2 regions of the Streptomyces sp. NPDC005962 genome follow, and region 2 is predicted to be linked to the other one. Evidence: riboswitches for the same ligand, from Rfam matches in the RefSeq annotation. Region 2 holds a riboswitch; the other holds the start of a gene.
The links. Region 2 has a riboswitch for S-adenosylmethionine ahead of thrC (threonine synthase). Riboswitches for the same ligand answer to the same signal wherever they lie in the genome.
Positions count from the first base shown of each region.

Region 1: another riboswitch for S-adenosylmethionine. It lies ahead of ABZ370_RS13360 (aminotransferase class V-fold PLP-dependent enzyme); the one in region 2 lies ahead of thrC (threonine synthase).

Region 1 is NZ_JBEXVE010000006.1:290,635-301,062, forward strand. Features, by position in the region: gene ABZ370_RS13350 (cytochrome bc complex cytochrome b subunit) at 1-361, shown strand, start outside; gene trpD (anthranilate phosphoribosyltransferase) at 590-1,669, shown strand; SAM riboswitch class IV at 1,939-2,056, shown strand; gene ABZ370_RS13360 (aminotransferase class V-fold PLP-dependent enzyme) at 2,215-3,576, shown strand; gene ABZ370_RS13365 (Lrp/AsnC ligand binding domain-containing protein) at 3,586-3,867, opposite strand; gene ABZ370_RS13370 (rhomboid family intramembrane serine protease) at 3,864-4,574, opposite strand; gene ABZ370_RS13375 (hypothetical protein) at 4,717-4,962, shown strand; gene ABZ370_RS13380 (NYN domain-containing protein) at 4,985-6,343, shown strand; gene ABZ370_RS13385 (NlpC/P60 family protein) at 6,607-7,632, shown strand; gene ABZ370_RS13390 (C40 family peptidase) at 7,814-8,932, shown strand; gene ABZ370_RS13395 (hypothetical protein) at 9,032-10,237, shown strand.
Region 2 is NZ_JBEXVE010000001.1:383,943-394,370, forward strand. Features, by position in the region: gene ABZ370_RS01875 (trehalose-6-phosphate synthase) at 416-1,954, opposite strand; gene ABZ370_RS01880 (glucosyl-3-phosphoglycerate synthase) at 2,030-2,977, opposite strand; SAM riboswitch class I at 3,153-3,294, shown strand; gene thrC (threonine synthase) at 3,312-4,601, shown strand; gene ABZ370_RS01890 (MoaD/ThiS family protein) at 4,598-4,873, shown strand; gene ABZ370_RS01895 (cold-shock protein) at 5,352-5,558, shown strand; gene groL (chaperonin GroEL) at 5,906-7,531, shown strand; gene murQ (N-acetylmuramic acid 6-phosphate etherase) at 7,644-8,597, opposite strand; gene ABZ370_RS01910 (MurR/RpiR family transcriptional regulator) at 8,686-9,618, opposite strand; gene ABZ370_RS01915 (hypothetical protein) at 9,730-10,086, shown strand; gene ABZ370_RS01920 (DUF4031 domain-containing protein) at 10,086-10,358, shown strand; gene ABZ370_RS01925 (Cmx/CmrA family chloramphenicol efflux MFS transporter) at 10,370-10,428, opposite strand, start outside.

The sequences.
Region 1 (10,428 bases), on a different contig from region 2:
GGGGCCGGTGCTCGCCTTCATCGCCACCAAGCGGATCTGCATGGGCCTCCAGCGGCGTGACAAGGACAAGGTGCTGCACGGTCGCGAGACCGGCATCATCAAGCGCCTGCCGCACGGTGAGTTCGTCGAGGTCCACGCGCCGCTCACGCAGGAGCAGATGCACGTGCTCACCCAGCACGAGCAGCCGAAGGCGTACGAGCTCGGCCCCGAGGTCGACGAGAACGGCGTCCGCCGCAAGGTCGGGGCGTCGCAGAAGCTGCGGGCCAGGCTGTCCAAGAGCTACTACGGCAAGGACGCCTTCATCCCGAAGCCGACCTCCGAGGAGTACAAGGAGATCACCAGCGGCCACGGCCACCACTGATCTCTGCTGACGTCCGCTGACGTTCGCTGACGCCTGTACGCCACAGACCAGGGCCCCGGCCCGGACCTCGTGTCCGGCCGGGGCCCTGGTCTGTGGTCCCGGTTTGTGGTCTCTGGCCTGTGCCCCTGGTCATGGCCCTAGTCGTGGCCCTGGCCATGGACGTGATCGTCGTCCGCGCCGATAGGCTTGGGCTGATCGAGCGCTGATCCAGCCAATCAGGAGCGGACCATGGACGTTGTGACCCCAGCCGGAGGCGACAGCACCGCGACGGCCCGCACCTGGCCGGACGTGCTCAGCTCCCTCCTCGGCGGCCAGGACCTCGGCGCCGACGACACCGCGTGGGCCATGGACCGCATCATGCGCGGTGAGGCCACCGACGCCCAGATCGCCGGGTTCGCGGTCGCGCTGCGGGCCAAGGGCGAGACCGTCGCCGAGCTGTCCGGCCTGGTCCGGGCCATGTACGGGCATGCCAAGACGATCGAGGTGCCCGGCCCGACCGTCGACATCGTCGGCACGGGCGGCGACCGCGCCAAGACCGTCAACATCTCGACGATGTCCGCCCTGGTGGCGGCCGGTGCGGGCGCGCGCGTGGTCAAGCACGGCAACCGCGCCTCGTCCTCCGCGAGCGGCGCCTCCGACGTCCTGGAGAAGCTCGGCGTCAACCTGGACCTGAGCCCGGCGCGGGTGGCCGAGATCGCCGAGGAAGCGGGCATCACCATGTGCTTCGCGGTGAAGTTCCACCCGGCGCTGCGGCACGTGGCCGCGGCCCGCCGTGAGCTGGGCATCGCCACCCCGTTCAACTTCCTCGGCCCGCTCACCAACCCGGCCCGGGTCCCCTGCCAGGTCACGGGCGTCGCCGACGCCCGGATGGCGCCCATCATGGCCGGGGTGCTGGCCGAGCGCGGCTCGTCGGCGCTGGTCTTCCGGGGCGACGACGGACTGGACGAGCTGACGGTGACCGCGACCTCCCAGGTGTGGGTGGTACGGGACGGCACGGTCACCCACGTGCCCTTCGACCCGCGCGACCTCGGCTTCGAACTGGCCCCGGTGGAGGCCCTGCGCGGTGCCGACGCCTCCTACAACGCGGATGTGGCACGCCGCCTTCTGGCGGGCGAGATGGGGCCGGTCCGCGACGCGGTCCTCCTCAACTCGGGCGCGGCCCTGGCGGCCCTGGACTGGGCCGCCGCGCCGGTTGGCACCTCGCTGAACGACCGCATCGCGACGGGCGTCTCGCGGGCCGTCGAGTCGATCGACACGGGCGCGGCCCGCGACGCCCTGGACCGCTGGGTCCGGGCCAGCAACGCGTAGCGCCCCCCGGGGTTTCGTTGGTGGGTGCGGCCCGGTGGCCGGGTTGTGCCCACTCGTTCCTCCCCCAGCTACCGCTGGGAGGTGCCCCCCGGCGGAACGATTGCCCACAACCTTCCAGCCGCTCCGGGCGTACAACCCAGCCCCTCCGGCGTTTGAGGAGCGGGGGTCCGGGGGCGGAGCCCCCGGGGTCGGGAAGGGGCGGGGTGGGGGATCGTCCAGGATGCGGACGCGCGCTGGGCGTCGCGCGTCCGCATGGCATAATCCCCCCAGGTCACGAGCGACAGCGACTTCGGCCCCGGCCCGCTGTCCGGCAACCCTCCGTCCGTGGCGGGGTGCCCCGGGTGATGACCAGGCCGCACGCAGCGAGGTGTGCGGCAAGCGCGGACCCCTCACACCAGGGGTCCTGGTGGTCGAGGGAGTTCTTCCGTGACGCAGCGAATGCGCTAGGGCCGCAGCGCCCGTTTTCCCCCCAGCTCCGCGCGGAGCCGAGTCACCGTGCGTTGAGCGAGTTTCCGCACGCTCGCACCCCATCGGGAGAATTCGCCATGTCCGCATGCCCTTCTGCAGTCGAGACCCACACCCCGCTCCCCGTCCTCGGCAGCGACGTCACCGTGCCCCTGGTCACCGGCGGTGAGGTGACCTACGCCGCGCTCGACTACGCGGCCAGCGCGCCCGCCCTGAAGCGGGTGTGGGACGACGTCGCCGCGTACGCGCCGTACTACGGCAGCGTCCACCGCGGGGCGGGCTATCTGTCGCAACTGTCGACGGACCTCTTCGAGACCAGCCGCAAGGAGATCGCGGCGTTCCTGGGCTGCCGGGAGGACGACCAGGTGGTCTTCACCCGCTCGACCACCGACTCGCTCAACCTCCTCGCCGCCGCGGTGCCGACCGGCACGGAGGTGTTCGTGTTCGAGACCGAGCACCACGCCTCGCTGCTGCCGTGGGAGCAGCGGGAGGACACCCCGGTGACCTACCTGAGCGCGCCGCGCTCGCCGCGGCAGGCCGTGGAGACGCTGGAGAAGGCGCTCGCCGGGCGGGACGGCGGCCCGGCGCTGGTGTGCGTGACGGGTGCGTCGAACGTGACGGGCGAGCTGTGGCCGGTGCGGGAGCTGGCCGCGGCGGCGCACGCGCACGGCGCCCGTATCGTCCTGGACGCCGCGCAGCTGGCCCCGCACCACCCGGTGGACATCGCGGAGGCGGACGTGGACTGGGTCGCGTTCTCCGGGCACAAGCTCTACGCCCCCTTCGGGGCGGGCGTCCTGGCGGGCCGGGCCGACTGGCTGCGCGAGGCGCGGCCGTATCTGGCGGGCGGCGGCGCGAGCCGCAAGGTCGCGCGGCGGGACGACGGCGGGGTGGACGTCGAGTGGCACACCACCGCGGCGCGGCACGAGGCCGGTTCGCCGAACGTGATCGGGGTGTACTCGATCGCCTCGGCGTGCAAGGCGCTGACCGAGGCCGGGTTCGACGGCCTGGTGGCGCGCGAGCGGCAGCTGATCGCGAAGGTGCGGGAAGGGCTCGCGGAGGTGCCTCAGGTGCGGCTGCTGTCGCTGTTCGGCGACGACGCGCCGCGGGTGGGCGTGCTGTCCTTCGTGGTGGACGGCTGGAACAGCTCCCACTTCGCGGCGGCGCTGTCCGCGGAGTACGGGATCGGCGTACGGGACGGGCTGTTCTGCGCGCATCCGCTGGTGCGGACCCTGCTGGACAGCGAGCCGGACGAGCCGGGGGAGTGCGGCGCACCCGAGGCCGCCCCGGGCGAGCGCTCCCTGAACGCGATCCGGGTCAGCTTCGGCGCGGGCACGCCGGACGAGCATGTGGAGCGCTTCGTCCGGGCGGTGAAGGAGCTGGTCCGGTCCGGAGCGAAGTGGGACTACCGCACGGAGGACGGCCGCTGCGTCCCGGTGTCCTAGCTAGGAGGGCTAGCTGTCGAGACCGATCGCGAACGCGGCTTCCAGGTCGTGCTGGGAGTACGTACGGAACGCGATGTGGGTCTCGGTGGAGGCCACGCCGGGGACCTTGGAGATCTGGCCCGGGATGATGTCCGCGAGGTCGTCGTGCTGGCCCACCCGCACCATGGCGATCAGATCGTGCGCCCCGGTGACGGAGTAGACCTCGCTCACGCCCTCGATCGCGGCGATCTTCTCGGCGATCTCCGGAATCCGGTCCACGCTGGTCTTGATGAGCACGATCGAAGTGATCACGGCTGGCTTTCTCCCTCGCTGGGCCGGGCTGCGCCGCCCACTCTATCCGGCCGCCCGAAGCGGGCCCACGCGTAGAGAAAACCCAGAGTGAAGCCCACGAGATGGGCGAGGTAGGCCACTCCGGGGCGGGCGTCGGCCTGGCGGGCGGCGAGCCATTGGAGGGTGACCCAGAAGATCAGTACGGCCCAGGCGGGGAAGCGCAGCGGCAGGAAGAAGAGAAACGGGAACAGGCTGGTCACCCGGGCGCGCGGAAAGAGCCATAAGAAGGCGCCGAGGACGCCGGAGATGGCCCCCGAGGCGCCGACCAGCGTCTGGGGCGAGTCGGCGTGGGCGGCGGCGTAGCCGAGGAGCGCGAGATAGCCGGTGACGAGGTAGAAGAGGGCGAACTCCATACGCCCCATGCGCTCCTCGGTCATCGCACCGAAGACGTAGAGGAACAGCATGTTGCCGAGCAGATGCAGCCAGTTGCCGTGGACGAAGAGCGCGGTCAGCGGGGTCAGCGGCTCGGCCGGGGTGCCGCCCCACAGGGCGCTGGGGACGACTCCCCAGCGCTCGAAGTACGAGGTCTGGGCCTGGAGGAGGTCCCCGCCGGAGCCGTAGCGGGGGTCGAGCCCGGAGGCCGGTCCGAGGACGAAGACCAGGCAGCAGACGGCGATGAGGGCGTACGTCATCACCGGACGGCCGGACTCCGCCGACTTCTCGATCATGGGCAGATCATCGCGTACCCGGCACAACCTGCACAGAGCGCCTCGCCGCCGCCCGGGGGCGGGTACGGGGCCCGACACCCCCTGCGGCTCAGGCCGTAGGGTGACAGGACGCCGATGAGCCGAGAAGCGAGGACCCGACACCATGGCCGTTCCCACGCCGACAGCCGAGACCCGCTGGCGCTGCACGCTGTGCGGCAACCTCACCCGTTTCGATGTGACCCGCTCGACGAAGGCGGTCGAGTTCATTCACCTGGACCTGGCCGGGGAGCCTCGGGTCGAGGAACGCGATGTGGTCAGTGAGACCATTGAGTCAGTGCGTTGTCGCTGGTGCAACGCGGTCGACCAGATCGAGCTGGTCGACCGTCCGAGTACGAACGCGAGGGCCTGAGAAGCGAAGCGAGGAGAAGGTGGTGGACCGGACGGGCGGCGCCGGGGCGTCCGCTGACGCCGAGGGCGTCATCGAGGCGCTGGACCGCCCCCTGCCGGAAGGGGTGCGGCGGCGCGTGGTGGCGCTGGTCGCGGACGCGTTCGGTGGTCTGACGGTCACCGAACTGCCACCCCAGCTGCGGCAGTACGCCCGTTTCACCCCGAACCGGCGCGCGAAGTTCGCGGGGAACGCGATGGCCGCCGCCGTGGAGAGCGACGCCGTCTTCCGGCAGCGGATCGGGCAGCGGCTGCGGGAGACGCAGCCGGAGCTCGCCGAGGCCATCGAGGGCGGTTCGCCGCCCGCGGCCGCCGACCCGGTGGACGTGGCGGCGGTGGCGTACGTGCTGCGCCCGGTCGGCTGGGTGAAGCTGGTCGAGGCGGCGGGCGAGGAGGCCCAGCGGGTGTCGGCCGAGCGGGCCGGCGAGGAGGCCGAGCGCGAGCTGCAGCGGCTGCGCGAGGAGCTGGCCACCGCCCGCGCGGCGGCGCGCAAGGAGACGGACCGGGTCCGCGCCGAGCTGGACGCGGCCCGCAGGGAGGCGGATGCGGCGCAGCGCAAGCTGCGCAGCGCCCAGAGCGATGTGAGGCGCGGGGCGGCGGCGCTGCGCAAGGCCGAGGGCGAGCTGGAGACCGTGCGGTCGGAGGCCGCGTCGCGGCAGGCCGCGGCCGACGGTGAGGCGCGGCGGCTGCGGGCCCGGCTGGCGGAGGCGGAGTCGGCGCTGGAGGCGAGCCGCCGGGCGGTGCGCGAGGGCCGCAGCGTGGAGGACATGCGGCTGCGGCTGCTGCTGGACACCGTGCTGGACGCGGCCCAGGGGCTGCGCCGCGAACTGGCGCTGCCGCCCGCGTCGATGCACCCGGCGGACACGGTGGACGCGGTCGAGCCGGGCAAGATGACGCCGAAGGACATAGCGACCAGGGCGCTCTCGGAGACGGACCCGGCGCTGCTGGACCAGTTGCTGGAGCTGCCGCAGGCGCATCTGGTGGTGGACGGCTACAACGTCACCAAGACCGGATATCCGACGATGCCGTTGGAGAAGCAGCGGCTGCGGCTGCTGGGCGGGCTCGCGGTGCTCGCGGCGCAGACGGGCGCGGAGATGACGTGTGTCTTCGACGGAGCGGAGCTGGCCGCTCCGGTGCTGCTGGCGCCGCCGCGCGGGGTCCGGGTGCTGTTCAGCAAGCCGGGCGTGACGGCGGACGAGCTGATCCGGCAGCTGGTGCGGGCCGAGCCGCCGGGCCGTCCGGTGGTCGTCGTGTCGACCGACCGGGAGGTCGCGGATGGGGTCGCGCGCGCCGGAGCGCGCCCCGTGGCATCCGCCTTGCTGCTGAAACGACTTGCGCGTACCTGACGGGCGCTGAGCATCAGCACAGCGTCAAATGACCGTCACTGCCCGTGCGATGTTTGTAAAAGATGCGCCTGTGGCCAATTTTTTTGTCGTTGGGATTTGAACGGATCACGGCAGGGTCACTAGTGTCGGCTCGAACCTTCGCGCGGTAGATCACCCATCCGGGGTGACAGCGGGGGTACCGTCGAGTCCGTGGCCCATCCGCGGAGCCCGGGGTCGCGTGTCAACCCCTGGTAGGCGGCCGGAGGAAGAAGGAGATCGCCTTCGTGGCGTCCCACCGTCGACCCAAGCAGCCGAGCCGCACTCGGGTAACCGTACTCACGGCGACCGCCGCAGCCGCCGTCGCGCTCACGTCCCAGGCCGCCCAGGCCGCTCCGAAGCAGGACAAGAAGGACGTCAAGGAGCAGGTCGACAAGCTCTACGAAGAGGCGGAGCAGGCGACCGAGAAGTACAACGGCGCCAAGGAGAAGCAGGACAAGCTGGAGAAGCAGGTCGGCGACCTCCAGGACAACGTGGCGCGCGGTCAGCAGGACCTGAACAAGCTGCGCGACGGCCTGGGTTCGATGGCCACCGCCCAGTACCGCACCGGCGGGATCGACCCCTCCGTGCAGCTGATCCTCTCCTCCGACCCGGACACCTACCTCGACAAGGCGTCCACCCTCGACCAGGTCAGCGGCAAGCAGGCCGAGTCGCTGCGGAAGATCGGCGACAAGCAGCGCACGCTCAAGCAGCAGCGCGAGGAGGCGTCCACCAAGCTGCAGGACCTGGCGGACACCCGGAAGGCGCTGGGCGACAAGAAGAAGCAGATCCAGGGCAAGCTCACCAAGGCCCGTAATCTGCTCAACACCCTCACCGAGCAGGAGCGCGCCAAGCTGGCGCAGGCGGAGAAGGAACGCGCCAACCGTGCCAGCAGCCGGGTCGACCTGGGCAGCGACGTGCCCGACTCGCAGCGTGCCGCCGCCGCGCTGGCCGCCGCCAAGACCAAGATCGGCTCCCCGTACGTCTGGGGCGCCACCGGCCCGTCCTCCTTCGACTGCTCCGGCCTCACCGGCTGGGCGTACCAGCAGGCCGGTGTCCAGCTGCCGCGCATCTCCCAGGACCAGGCCAACGCCGGTACGCAGATCGGCCGCGGCGAGCTGAAGCCCGGCGATCTGGTGATGTTCTACAGCGACCTGCACCACATAGGCCTCTACGCGGGCAACGGACAGGTGCTGCACGCGCCCAAGCCCGGTGCCAATGTGCGCTATGAGTCGATGGACAACATGCCGTTCCAGTACGGCGTGAGGGTCTGACGACGACGTCCGTTCGGGCGAATCGGGACAACTCCCCACGACTCCTGCCCCGTCGGTGACCTGCGGTCTCCGGCGGGGCATCAGTTTGTGTGCCCGCGATCGGCTTTGGACCCGGGGTGGTCGCGCCGTTACTGTCTGCGCGCAGTTCTCCACCGACTCCGCGGAAGGGAGTGCGGCTCCCATGGCGTCCTCTCGCCGCTTCTCGAAGCCCGGGCCCGTCCGGGCCACCGTCGTCTGGACCGCCGCCTCGGCGGCCGCAGCCACCGGGGCGGTGCTGGCCGCCCCGGCCGGGGCCGAACCCCACGACCCCACGATGGGCCATCCCGCGGCCCGGACCGCCGCCGACCGGATCGACCACCTCTACGAGCAGGCCGAACGCGCCACCGAGCGCTACAACGCGGCCTCCACCCGGACCCACCGGCTGCGCCGCCAGGTGGACCGCCTCCAGGACCGCGCGGCCCGCGGCCAGGAGCGGGTCAACCGGATGCGGGTGGCGCTCGGCGCGATCGCGGGCGGCCAGTACCGCACCGGCGGTTTCGACCCGGGCCTCGCCCTCCTCCTCTCCTCCGACCCCGCCGACTACCTCGACCAGGCCACCATGCTGGACCGCATCAGCAGTCGGCAGGCCGGACAGCTGCGGGTCCTGGCGCGCGCCCAGCGCACCCTGGGTCAGCAGCGCACGGAGGCGGCGGCCCAGCTGGTGAAGCTGGAGCACGGCTGCCGGGCCGTCGCCCTCCACAAACGCGAGGTCCAGCGCAAGCTGGCCACCGCGCGGCGGCTGCTGGGCGCGATGCGGCCGGGGGAGTGGGAGGCGTACGCACACGCCTCGCGCGCCTCGCGCGCCGGGGATGGGCGCGGGCACGGGGCGTACGCCGTACCGGGCGCGGGGGCGTACGCCGTGCCGGGCGCGCCCTCCGGTACCCCGCACGCGACAACTGGTCCGGGGCCGTCCTCGCCGCGCGCCGCCGCGGCGTTCGGCGCGGCGCGGGCCGCGGTCGGCCTGCCGTACGCCTGGGGACAGGCCGGGCCCACCGCCTTCGACTGCTCCGGGCTGACCCAGTGGGCCTACCGCCGCGCCGGGGTGGCCATCCCGCGCACCTCCCAGGCCCAGGCGCGGACCGGACAGCCCCTGATGCTGTCCCAGGCCCGCCCCGGCGACCTGGTCGTCTACCGCTCCGACGCCGGGCACGTCGCCATGTACGCCGGAGGCGGCCAGGTGATCCACGCGCCCTACCCGGGGGCGACGGTCCGCTACGACCCCGTCGGCATGATGCCGATCTTTTCCATCACCCGCGTCTGAAGCGCCGCGGCGGCTCGTACGATCTATGGCGTGACGGGTCGGTGGAGATCGGGGCGATGGCGGACGGCACTCTGTCTGCCGGTGGTGTGGGCGCTGCCGGTGGCGGCGCTCGCGGCATGCGGTACGGCCGTTCCGCCCGACGACCCCGCGGGACGGGACGGGCGCGCCGTGCAGCGCATGCTCGACCGGCGGGCCGCGGCGGTACGCGACCGTGACGCCTCCGCCTTCCTCGCCACCGTCGACCGTGGCTCGGCCGACTACCGCGCCGAGCAGCGGCGGGTGTTCAGCCGGCTGTCCGCCGTGCCCTTGCGCTCCTGGACGTACCGGCTGGTGCACACCGGCGGCTTCCGGCCCGCCCTGGGCGACGGCCACCGCCTCGCCGCGCAGGTCGAACTCCGCTACCGGCTCGCCGGATACGACACCGCCCCCGTCGTCGCCCCTCAGTACCTGACGCTCGCCCGGCGCGGCGGGCACTGGTTCGTCGCCGCCGACGACGGCCGGGTGGACGGCAAACGCGGCGTCGACCAGCTGTGGGACCAAGGCCGGGTCGACGTCGTCCGGGGCAAGCACAGCCTCGTCCTCGGCGTCGGCCAGAACCGCAGGCTGCTGCGCGGCGTCGCCGCCACCGCCGACCGGGCCGTCCCCGCCCTCGACCAGGTCTGGCCCGGCTCCTGGGCCGGGCGCGTCGTTGTCGAGGTGCCCGCCTCGCTGGACCGGATGGCCGCCCTGCTGGGCGCCTCCGCGAGCGGCTACCGGGGTATCGCGGCCGTCACCACCGGTGAGGTCGGCGGCGCGAGCGACTCCTCACCCGCCGACCGTGTGATCGTCAACCCCGACGCGTACCGGGCGCTCGGTGACTTCGGCCGTCAGGTCGTGGTCACCCATGAGACGGCCCATGTCGCCACCCGGGCCGCCACCACCGCCGCCACCCCGCTGTGGCTCTCCGAGGGCTTCGCCGACTGGACCGGCTACCGCACCCCCGGCCGCACCGCCCGCCAAGTCGCCCCCGAGCTCTCCGAAGCCGTCGCGGGCGGCCGCCTCCCGAAGTCCCTCCCGCCCGACGAGGCCTTCCGCTTCGGCAGTCGGCCCGACCGGCTCTCCGAAGCCTACGAGCAGGGCTGGCTGGCCTGTCGCATGATCGCCGATCGGTGGGGGGCGCGGAAGCTGGTCGCCCTCTACCGGGCGGTGGGGGCTGCTCCGCGGCGCGAGGGGGCCGTTGAGGCGGGCCTCCGCGATGTCCTGGGCGTCAGCCTGGCGGAGTTCACGGCCGAGTGGCGCAAGTACGTCGCCGAAGTCCTGGGCTAGCCCCCCTCCGGGTCGCCGCCCCGGGCCCCGCACCGGCGCCCGAACTCACCGCCGGGCGCGGTTCCCCGGGTGGGGCCCGGGGTCTCGATGCCGGGCGCGGCCCGGTGGCCGGGGGTGTCCCCCACCCCGCCCCTTCCCGAAACCGGGGCGCGGCCCCGGGCCCCGCACCGGTGCTCGGGCCCACCGCAGGG
Region 2 (10,428 bases):
GCGTGGCGGGGCGCTGAGTGTCCCCGACCCCGCCCCTTCCCGTAACCAGGGGGCAGGCCCCCTGGACCCCCGTCGCTGGTGGGCGCGACGCCCCCGCGCGTGAGCGCCGGGCTGGTGCCCCGGCGTCGGGAAGGCGCGGGCGAAGCCCGGCGGGCGGCGCCCGGGATGGACTGGGGTGGAGCCGGGGAACGGTGCCCCGGCGGTTTGCCCTGGCGGCGCTCTGCTTGTCGGCGACGGTTCAGGGTGAGGTCCGCTGGGTGGCGTTCGGGGCGGAGCCCGCGCACTGTGCCCGGGTCTGGGCGGAGCCCGGTGGTGGTTGGCGGTGTGCTCGCACGGGGTCCGGGGCGGAGCCCGGGGAATCGGGGTGCCGGGGTCCGGGGCGGGCCCCGGTTTCGGGGAGGGGCGGGGTGGGGCCCTAGGCCTGTTGCTCCAGGGCTCGCAGCTGGGTGAGGAACCAGTCTCGGGGTGGGAGGGCTGTGGCTGCCGCTGCCAGGCGCTTTGTGCGGTCCGTGCGGTCGGCGTCCGGGGTTCGCAGGGCCTCGTCGAGGGCGCGGGCGGTGCCCTCGATGTCGTACGGGTTCACCACCACCGCGTCCGCGCCCAGCTCCTCGTACGCCCCCGCCTCCCGGGACAGCACCAGCACGCAGCCCCGCTCGGAGACGACCGGGATCTCCTTGGCGACCAGGTTCATCCCGTCCCGGATGGGGTTGACGAGGGCGACGTCGGCCAGCCGGTACGCGGCCAGCGAGCGCGCGAAGTCGTCCTTCACATGGAGCGCGACCGGCTGCCAGCCCTCCGTGCCGTACTCCGCGTTGATCTCCTCGGCGAGCACCCGCACCCGCTCGGTGTAGTCGCGGTAGACGGCGAGGTCCTGGCGCGACGGGTAGGCGAAGGCCACGTGGACGACGCGCTCGCGCCACTCGGGGCGGGTCTGCAGCAGACGGCGGTACGCCAGCAGCCCGCGCACGATGTTCTTGGACAGCTCGGTGCGATCCACCCGGACGATCGTCTTCCGGCCGGGGCCGATCTGCTCGCGCAGCGCCGCCAGCCGCTCGTCCACGTCGGCCGCCCGCGACCGCTCCCGCAGGAAGTCGGCGTCGGCGCCGAGGCCGTGGACCCCGAGCCGGGTCTCCCGGCCCTCGAAGCGCACGGCGGCCGCGGCGCCGTCCGGCCCCCGGACGACCTCCGCGCCCAGCACCGCCGCGCAGCAGTCGGCGAACGCGGCGGCCCAGCGCCCGGTGAGGAAGGCGGCGCGGTCGCCGCCGAGGATGCCGCGCAGTACGCCCGCGGCGACGTCGTCCGGCAGCAGCCGGTAGTAGTCCGGGGGCGCCCAGGGGGTGTGCGAGAAGTGGCCGATCCGCAGGTCGGGGCGGCGGGCCCGGAGCAGCCCGGGGACCAGCGCCAGGTGGTAGTCCTGCACCAGCACGACCGCACCCTCGGCCGCCTCCTGGGCGAGCGCGTCGGCGAAGGCCGCGTTGTACGTCTCGTACGCCGCCCACTGGGCGCGGAACTCCGCGTCGAAGACCGGCTCGACCGGGGTCTGGTAGAGCAGGTGGTGGACGAACCACAGCACCGAGTTCGCGACGCCGTTGTACGCCGCGGCGAAGACATCCGGCGCGATGTCCAGCATCCGCACCTGCTGGCCGCCGGTGTGGGCGGTGGGCAGGTGGCCGGTCCCGTCCTGCGGGGATGTCCGGTGTGGCGGTACCTGCTGGCCGCCGGTGTCGGCGGTGGGCAGGTGGCCGGTCCCGGCGCGCCGCGCCGCCTCGCGGTCGCCGTCGCCGAGCGCGGCGCACACCCAGACCGCTCCCGCGTCGGGCCCGATCGCGCTCAGCCCGGAGACCAGCCCGCCGCCCCCGCGATTGGGGGTGAGCGAACCGTCCTCGCCCAGCGCGTACGAGACCGGGCCGCGGTTGGACGCGACGAGGATCGGTGCGCTGCGCTCAACGGCCATGTCGCGAGCCTAGCCATCGGGCACCGCGCGCAAACGTACGTACGGTTTCTTATGCCCGCGAGGGTTACGTGAGGGCTACGCCGCGCGCCGCTCCGCGTACTCCGGGATCTCGATCATCGGCGGCCGCTCCTCCGTGTCCACCTCCCAGGTCCGCGGCTCGAAGCCGTTCTCGCCGCGCTCGAACTGGGTCAGCCGCGGCCGCACCAGATGGCCGCGGGCCAGCCGCAGCTGGGCGGTGCGGTAGATCGCCGCGGCCATCCGGCCGAGCGCCTTGCCGTCCTGGTGCCGGTGCTTGCGTACGCCGATGTCGACCTGGGCGAGGGCGTCGAGCCCGACCGTGTGCAGCGAGTCGACGAGCAGGCCCAGCTCGACCCCGTACCCGACGGGGAACGGCAGCCGCTCCAGCAGCGAGCGCCGGGCCGCGTACTCGCCGCCCAGCGGCTGGACGAACCCGGCCAGCTGCGGCCAGTGCAGGTTGAGCAGCGGCCGGGCGACCAGCTCGGTGACGCGTCCGCCCTGGCCCGCGGTGTCCCGCAGCGGCCGGTCGTACATGCCCTTGACCAGCTGCACCCCGGGCTCGGTGAGCAGCGGCCCGATGATCCCGGAGACGAAGCGCGCGTCGAATTCGCGCAGGTCGGCGTCGATGAAGCAGACGATGTCGCCGCTGGTCGGCAGCAGCGACCGCCACAGCACCTCGCCCTTGCCGGGCAGCGCGGGCAGCCGGGGCAGCAGCGCGTCGCGGTGCACCACCCTCGCCCCGGCGGCCGCGGCGACCTCGGCGGTGCGGTCCGTGGAACCGGAATCCAGCACCACCAGCTCGTCGACGAGCGGCACGGCCTCGGTCATCAGATCGCGGCGGATCGCGGCGGCGATCTCGCCGACGGTCGCCTCCTCGTTCAGCGCGGGCAGCACCACACTGACGCTCGCCGCCGTGTCGCGCTTCGCGGCCAGCAGGCGGTCCAGCGGACGGTCGTCGGCCGACCAGGAGCGGCGCTCCAGCCAGCGCTCCACCTCATCCAGCACCTGTTTTGTCTCCCTGCTGTGATCGCTCGGAGTGATCGTTGTGATCCATCTCGCGGTTCGGACGGCTGGCTCAACCCTCCGGGCCGTCGGTTACAGTCTTGAACAGCGCACATGACCTTCGTATGTCGGGGGCACCGTGCGGACAAACGCCCCGGGTCCGGCCCGGCGGCCATACCGCTCATCCAGAGGGGCAGAGGGAACGGCCCGTTGAAGCCCCGGCAACCATCCAGCCGGTCTCGCGTTCTGTAGCGAGGCTCCCGGCTCGGGAAGGTGCCAATTCCGTCTCGTGGCGAAATGCGTCCCGAGGAAGATGAGGAGAAAGGGCCTCGCCTCCATGGCTGTGCAATCCGTCGAAAGCTCAACCACTTCCGCTGCCTCCGCTTTCGGCCCCGCCGTCGCCCTGTCCTGCCGCGAGTGCGGTGAGCGCTTCGATCTCGGCCCGATCTTCGCGTGCGAGTCGTGTTTCGGGCCGCTGGAGGTGGCGTACGAGCTGCCCGGCGGCGACCCGGAGGGGCTGCGGAAGCAGATCGAGGCCGGTCCCGACAACATCTGGCGCTACGCGCCGCTGCTGCCCGTCCCCGCCGACGTGGCCACCTTCCCCAGTCTGAGCCCGGGCTTCACCCAGCTCGTCAAGGCCGACCGGCTCGCCCGTGAGCTGGGCATCACCGGTGAGCTGCACGTCAAGGACGACTCCGGCAACCCGACCCACTCCTTCAAGGACCGGGTCGTCGCCATCGCCGTCCAGGTGGCCCGCACGTTCGGCTTCACCACCCTCTCCTGCTCCTCCACCGGCAACCTGGCCGGCGCGGTGGGAGCCGCGGCCGCCCGTTCCGGCTTCCGCTCGTGCGTGTTCATCCCGCACGACCTGGAGGCGGGCAAGGTCGTCATGGCCGCCGTCTACGGCGGTGAGCTGGTCGGCATCGAGGGCACGTACGACGACGTCAACCGCTTCTGCAGCGAGCTGATCGGCGACCCCGTGGGCGAGGGCTGGGGCTTCGTCAACGTCAACCTGCGGCCGTACTACGGCGAGGGTTCCAAGACCCTGGCGTACGAGATCTGCGAGCAGCTCGGCTGGCGGCTGCCGGACCAGATCGTCATCCCGATCGCCTCCGGCTCCCAGCTCACCAAGATCGACAAGGGGCTCAAGGAGCTGATCAAGCTCGGTCTGGTCGAGGACAAGCCCTACAAGATCTTCGGCGCCCAGGCCGAGGGCTGCTCCCCGGTCTCCACCGCCTTCAAGGCGGGCCACGACGTGGTGCGCCCGCAGAAGCCGAAGACCATCGCCAAGTCGCTGGCCATCGGCAACCCGGCGGACGGCCCGTACGTCCTCGACATCGCGCGCCGCACCGGCGGCGCGGTGGAGGACGTCACCGACGAGCAGGTGGTCGACGCGATCAAGCTGCTCGCCCGCACCGAGGGGATCTTCGCGGAGACCGCGGGCGGCGTGACCGTCGGCGTGACCAAGAAGCTCATCGAGGACGGACTGCTCGACCCGTCCCTGACGACCGTCGTCCTCAACACCGGCGACGGCCTCAAGACCCTCGACGCGGTGGCCCCCACCACGGGCCCCTCCGCCATCATCCGCCCCACCCTTGACTCGTTCCGAGAGGCAGGCCTCGCATGAGCGTCAACGTCCGAATCCCGACCATCCTGCGTACCTACACCGGCGGCCAGGCCGAGGTCAGTGCCGAGGGCGCGACCCTCGCCGAGGTTCTGGCGGACCTGGAGAAGAACCACACGGGCATCGCGGCCCGCGTCCTGGACGACACCGGCAAGCTGCGCCGCTTCGTGAACGTCTACGTCAACGACGACGACGTGCGGTTCTCCGAGGGCCTGGGCACGGCCACGCCGGACGGCGCCGGGGTGTCGATCATCCCCGCGGTCGCGGGTGGCTGACCCTGCCGTTGCGCGTGGCTGACCCCGCCGTCGCGGCTGGTTGCTGACGCCCCATCACCCCGCTCACCTGAGGAAATCGCCCCGTCCGGGAACAAGCGGACGGGGCGATTCCGTGTGTGGAATCGCGATAGAGTTGGCCCCGCTTCCCCAACGGGCCCGAGTTCACTCCTCCGCCCCGGCACCGGAACCGCATATGAGAACTCGTCAACTTGTGCGCAAAGTGTGTGCGCGATTTGTCGGGTTGGTACCCTCTGCCCCGCCGGACTTGCCCGAAATTCACGGTACTTCTCCACTTTTTACCGATCGGCCGTGCCCAGAATTCTCGTCCAATTGACCTGTTGCAGAGGGCGTTGGGACGGATACATTCAGCGGCGGTCGACGCGTTCCGGCGCACACCTCCCTCGACTCGGGGGGTGAGGTCTGACCCGGGTCCGCGGAGTGCGGTCCTGCGCAAGGGCCAGCAATAGGGGAGTTAGGAATGGCTCAGGGCACCGTCAAGTGGTTCAACGCGGAGAAGGGGTACGGCTTCATCGCGGTCGACGGTGGTGCGGATGTGTTCGTCCACTACAGTGCGATCCAGATGGACGGTTACCGCACCCTCGAGGAAGGCCAGCGGGTCGAGTTCGAGATCTCGCAGGGCCAGAAGGGCCCGCAGGCGGACATGGTCCGCGTGGCCGTAGGCTGACGCGCCGAACGCGAGGCAGCTGACTGAAACGCCGGAGGGCCCGTACCCCGTGAGGGGGCGGGCCCTCTGGCATGTCCCGGGGCCGCCGAGCCTCTTCCGGGGCCCCTCCGCCGCTCCTCCTCCGCCTCCCCGCCGCCTCTCTTGACGCCCGTCGGGCGCTTGCACTCTCATGGGGCGAGTGCTAATTATTGCGTTAGCACTCTGAAGGTGAGAGTGACAGAAGGATCGGGTCGGTGAGGCAAGCCGACGCCGCGCGGGGCAAGGAACCGCACGGTAGGCAGGCCGTCCGTCGCGGGCGCCAGGCGCGGTCCGGAGCAATCCACCCCGTCTTGGGAGGACCACTTCACATGGCCAAGATCATCGCGTTCGACGAGGAGGCGCGGCGCGGCCTCGAGCGCGGGATGAACCAGCTCGCCGACGCCGTCAAGGTCACCCTCGGCCCCAAGGGCCGTAACGTCGTCCTCGAGAAGAAGTGGGGCGCCCCCACGATCACCAACGATGGTGTTTCCATCGCCAAGGAGATCGAACTCGAGGACCCGTACGAGAAGATCGGCGCCGAGCTGGTCAAGGAGGTCGCGAAGAAGACGGACGACGTCGCCGGTGACGGCACGACGACCGCGACCGTCCTCGCCCAGGCGCTGGTCAAGGAGGGCCTGCGGAACGTTGCCGCGGGCGCCAACCCGATGGCCCTCAAGCGCGGCATCGAGAAGGCCGTCGAGGCCGTCTCCGCCCAGCTCCTTGAGCAGGCCAAGGATGTGGAGACCAAGGAGCAGATCGCCTCCACCGCCTCCATCTCCGCCGCCGACAGCCAGATCGGCGAGCTCATCGCCGAGGCGATGGACAAGGTCGGCAAGGAAGGCGTCATCACCGTCGAGGAGTCGCAGACCTTCGGGCTCGAGCTTGAGCTCACCGAGGGCATGCGCTTCGACAAGGGCTACATCTCCCCGTACTTCGCGACGGACATGGAGCGCATGGAGTCGTCGCTCGACGACCCGTACATCCTGATCGTCAACTCGAAGATCACCAGCGTGAAGGACCTCCTCCCGCTGCTCGAGAAGGTCATGCAGTCCGGCAAGCCGCTGCTGATCATCGCCGAGGACATCGAGGGCGAGGCGCTGGCGACCCTGGTCGTCAACAAGATCCGTGGCACCTTCAAGTCCGTGGCCGTCAAGGCTCCGGGCTTCGGTGACCGCCGCAAGGCCATGCTCGGCGACATCGCCATCCTCACCGGTGGCACCGTCATCTCCGAGGAGGTCGGCCTCAAGCTGGAGAACGCGGGTCTCGACCTGCTCGGTCGCGCTCGCAAGGTCACCGTCACCAAGGACGAGACCACGATCGTGGACGGCGCGGGCGACACCGACCAGGTGCAGGGCCGCGTCAACCAGATCCGCGCCGAGATCGAGAACTCGGACTCGGACTACGACCGCGAGAAGCTCCAGGAGCGCCTGGCGAAGCTCGCGGGCGGCGTGGCCGTCATCAAGGCCGGTGCCGCGACCGAGGTCGAGCTCAAGGAGCGCAAGCACCGCATCGAGGACGCGGTGCGCAACGCCAAGGCCGCCGTCGAGGAGGGCATCGTCGCCGGTGGTGGCGTGGCCCTGCTCCAGACCGTCTCGGTCTTCGAGAAGCTGGAGCTCGAGGGTGACGAGGCCACCGGTGCCCAGGCCGTGCGCCTGGCCCTGGAGGCCCCGCTGAAGCAGATCGCCATCAACGCCGGCCTCGAGGGCGGCGTCGTGGTGGAGAAGGTGCGCAACCTGACTCCGGGTCACGGCCTCAACGCCGCGACCGGCGAGTACATCGACCTGATCGCCGAGGGCATCATCGACCCGGCCAAGGTCACGCGCTCCGCGCTGCAGAACGCCGCGTCGATCGCCGCGCTGTTCCTCACCACCGAGGCCGTCATCGCCGACAAGCCCGAGAAGTCCGCTCCGGCGGGCGCCCCGGGCGGCATGCCGGGCGGTGACATGGACTTCTGATCGGCTTCGGCGCCCCGCGCGCCGGTCGGTCGTACCGTCCAGTGACGACGGCGGGGCGGCACCCTTTCTCCGAGGGGTGCCGCCCCGCCGCCGTTTTTTGGGCTTTTAAGGGCTACGGATTGGCCGCTTCGAGGGCGGCCCGCAGATGGCCGTTCGCCTCGCCGAGCAGCTTCCCGGCGGTGGGCGCGTCCACGCCGCCGAGGATCGTGAGGATGGCGTTCTTGGCCTCCCAGTCGGTGGCCGTCAGCGCGCTCTCGATCTGCTCGTCCGTGGCGCCGGTGGCCAGCGCGACGATGCGGCGGGTGCGCGCCTGGAGCTTCTCGTTCGAGGCACGCACGTCGACCATCAGATTCCCGTAGGTCTTGCCCAGCCGGATCATGGTGATGGTCGAGACCATGTTGAGCACGAGCTTCTGCGCCGTGCCCGCCTTGAGCCGGGTCGACCCGGTCAGCAGCTCCGGTCCGACGACGACCTCGATGCCGTGGTCGGCGGCCGCGGCGAGCGCCGAGCCCGCGTTGCACGACAGCCCCACGGTGAGCGCCCCCCGGCGGCGGGCGTGCTCGACGGCGCCCACGGCGTACGGGGTGCGGCCGGAGGCCGAGACGCCCACGACCGCGTCGTCCGGGCCGATCCCGATCCGGTCCAGGTCCTCGGCGGCCAGCTCCGCGCTGTCCTCCGCCCCCTCCACGGACGACACCACGGCGTCCGCCCCGCCCGCGATCATGCCGACGACCCGGTCCGGCCGGGTGTTGAAGGTGGGCGGGCACTCGCTCGCGTCGAGCACCCCGAGCCGCCCGGCGGTGCCCGCGCCCGCGTAGACCAGCCGCCCGCCGCCCGCCATACGCGCGGCGATACCGTCGATGGCGGCGGCGATCCGGGGCAGCTGGGCGGCGACGGCGGCGGGGACCCCGGCGTCCTCGGCGTTCATGATGCGGGCGATCTCGACGGTGCCGAGCCGGTCGATCTCGGCGAGCTCGGGGCGGAACGCCTCGGTGGTGAGGGTCTCCAGCTGGGCGCGGAGCTGGTGCTGCTGCTTCTGCTGTTGCTGATCGGCGGCGGAAGTCATGGCGAAGCGGCTCTTTCCTGCGTAAGCGTGACGGTGGGGGAGGGCGGTGCGGGTCCCGCGGCGTGCTTCGGCTCAGCGGTGGCTCGGCTCAGCGGTGGCGGGGGCGGGGATCGTGCCGGTGCGCGAGGGCCTCGTACGAGGCGGACAGGGCGGGCGCCGCACTCTCGTACGTGCGCTGCGCCACGCCTATGAACAGGCAGTCCACCACCAGCAGCTGGCTGGTGCGGCTGGACATGGCCGCCGGGCGCAGCTCGCTCTCGCGCGCGGTGGAGGTGGTGAGGACGAGGTCCGCGTACTGCGCGATCTCGCCGTCCGGGCGGCCGGTGATCGCGATGGTGGTCGCCCCGCGCTCGAAGGCGACGCGCAGCGGCTCGATGACGTCCGTCGTCCGCCCCGAATGGGTGATCGCGAGGGCGACGTCGTGGGAGTGCAGCTGGACGGCGTTGGTGATGGCCTGGTGCGGATCGGCGTGCGCGTGCGCGATCAGCCCGATCCGCAGCAGCTTCTGGACCAGATCCTGGGCGACCAGGTTCGACGCGCCCACGCCGTAGACGTCGATCCGGCGGGCGGCGGCGACGGCGGCGACCGCGGCCTCGACCTGGCCGGGGTCGAGCCCGGCGGCGGTGTCGGCCAGACACTGCTGCTCTTCCTGGGCGAGCTTGGCGATCACGTCGCCGATCGGGTCGTCGACCGCGATGTCCGCCGTGACGGCCGGTGCCCGGCCCGCCGCCTGCTGTGCGGCGAGCGCGGCGAGCGCGAGGCGCAGATCGCGGTATCCGGGGTAGCCGAGCAGCCGGGAGGTGCGGACGACGGTGGCTTCGCTGGTGCCGGTGCGCTCGGCCAGCCCGGTGACGGTGAGCGCCGCGCAGCCCGCTGGATCGCCCGCGACGGCCTCGGCGACGCGCTGCATCGAGCGGGTCATGGAGGGACCCAGGGTGCGGACCTTCGCCGCGAGGGCGGCGGGGGCGGGCACGGCGGGGTCGGTGAGGGGAGTGAAAGTTTCCTTCAACTTACTGCTCACATCTGAAAACTATTTCCGGCCACGAGGTCAGTCAAGACCGCGCGCGCTGCCATTACCGGCACTTCCGGTGCTGGAAGGCGGCGCGACGAAGCAAAGGTGACAATGGGACCCATGAAGCTCGAACACGCACTGCACGCGGCACGGGCGCTCGTCCTGGCCGACCTCGCGGCGGGAGACGTCGCTCAAGCCGACATCGTCTCGCTCGTCGAGGACGCCATCACGCACCGCCGCTGGTGGGTCGAGCAATGGCCGGAAGGCGTGACGTACGTCGCCGGGCTGGTCGCCCAGGACGTCCAGGACTCCCTGCTGGAACGCTACGGCCGCTGGCCCCTGTGCCCCGTCTGCACCACGGGCGGCGACCTCCACGCCCTCGACGTACAACCCGAACTGGGCCCCGACCCGCACTGGGTCTGCGGCAAGACGGCGGTCGCGGTGGCCCGGGTGGGGCGGCTCGGGACCACCCTCTGATGGCTGTACTGATCGACCCGCCCTCGTGGCCGGGCCACGGCCGTATGTGGTCCCACCTGGTGAGCGACGTCTCGTACGACGAGCTCCACGACTTCGCCACCCGCATCGGCGCCCCGCGCCGCGGCTTCGACCGCGACCACTACGACGTCCCGAGCGACCTCTATGCGCGGGCGGTGCGGGCGGGTGCGGAGGAGGTCGGCAGCAAGGAGCTGCTGCGAAGGCTCACGGCGGCGGGCCTCCGCCGCCGCCGGGCGCCTACGGCGCGCGGCTGACCGGACCCGAGTCAGCGAGACGCCTTCGGGGCCGCCTCCGCCTCGCGCGCGGACGTGGTGGCCTGACCGG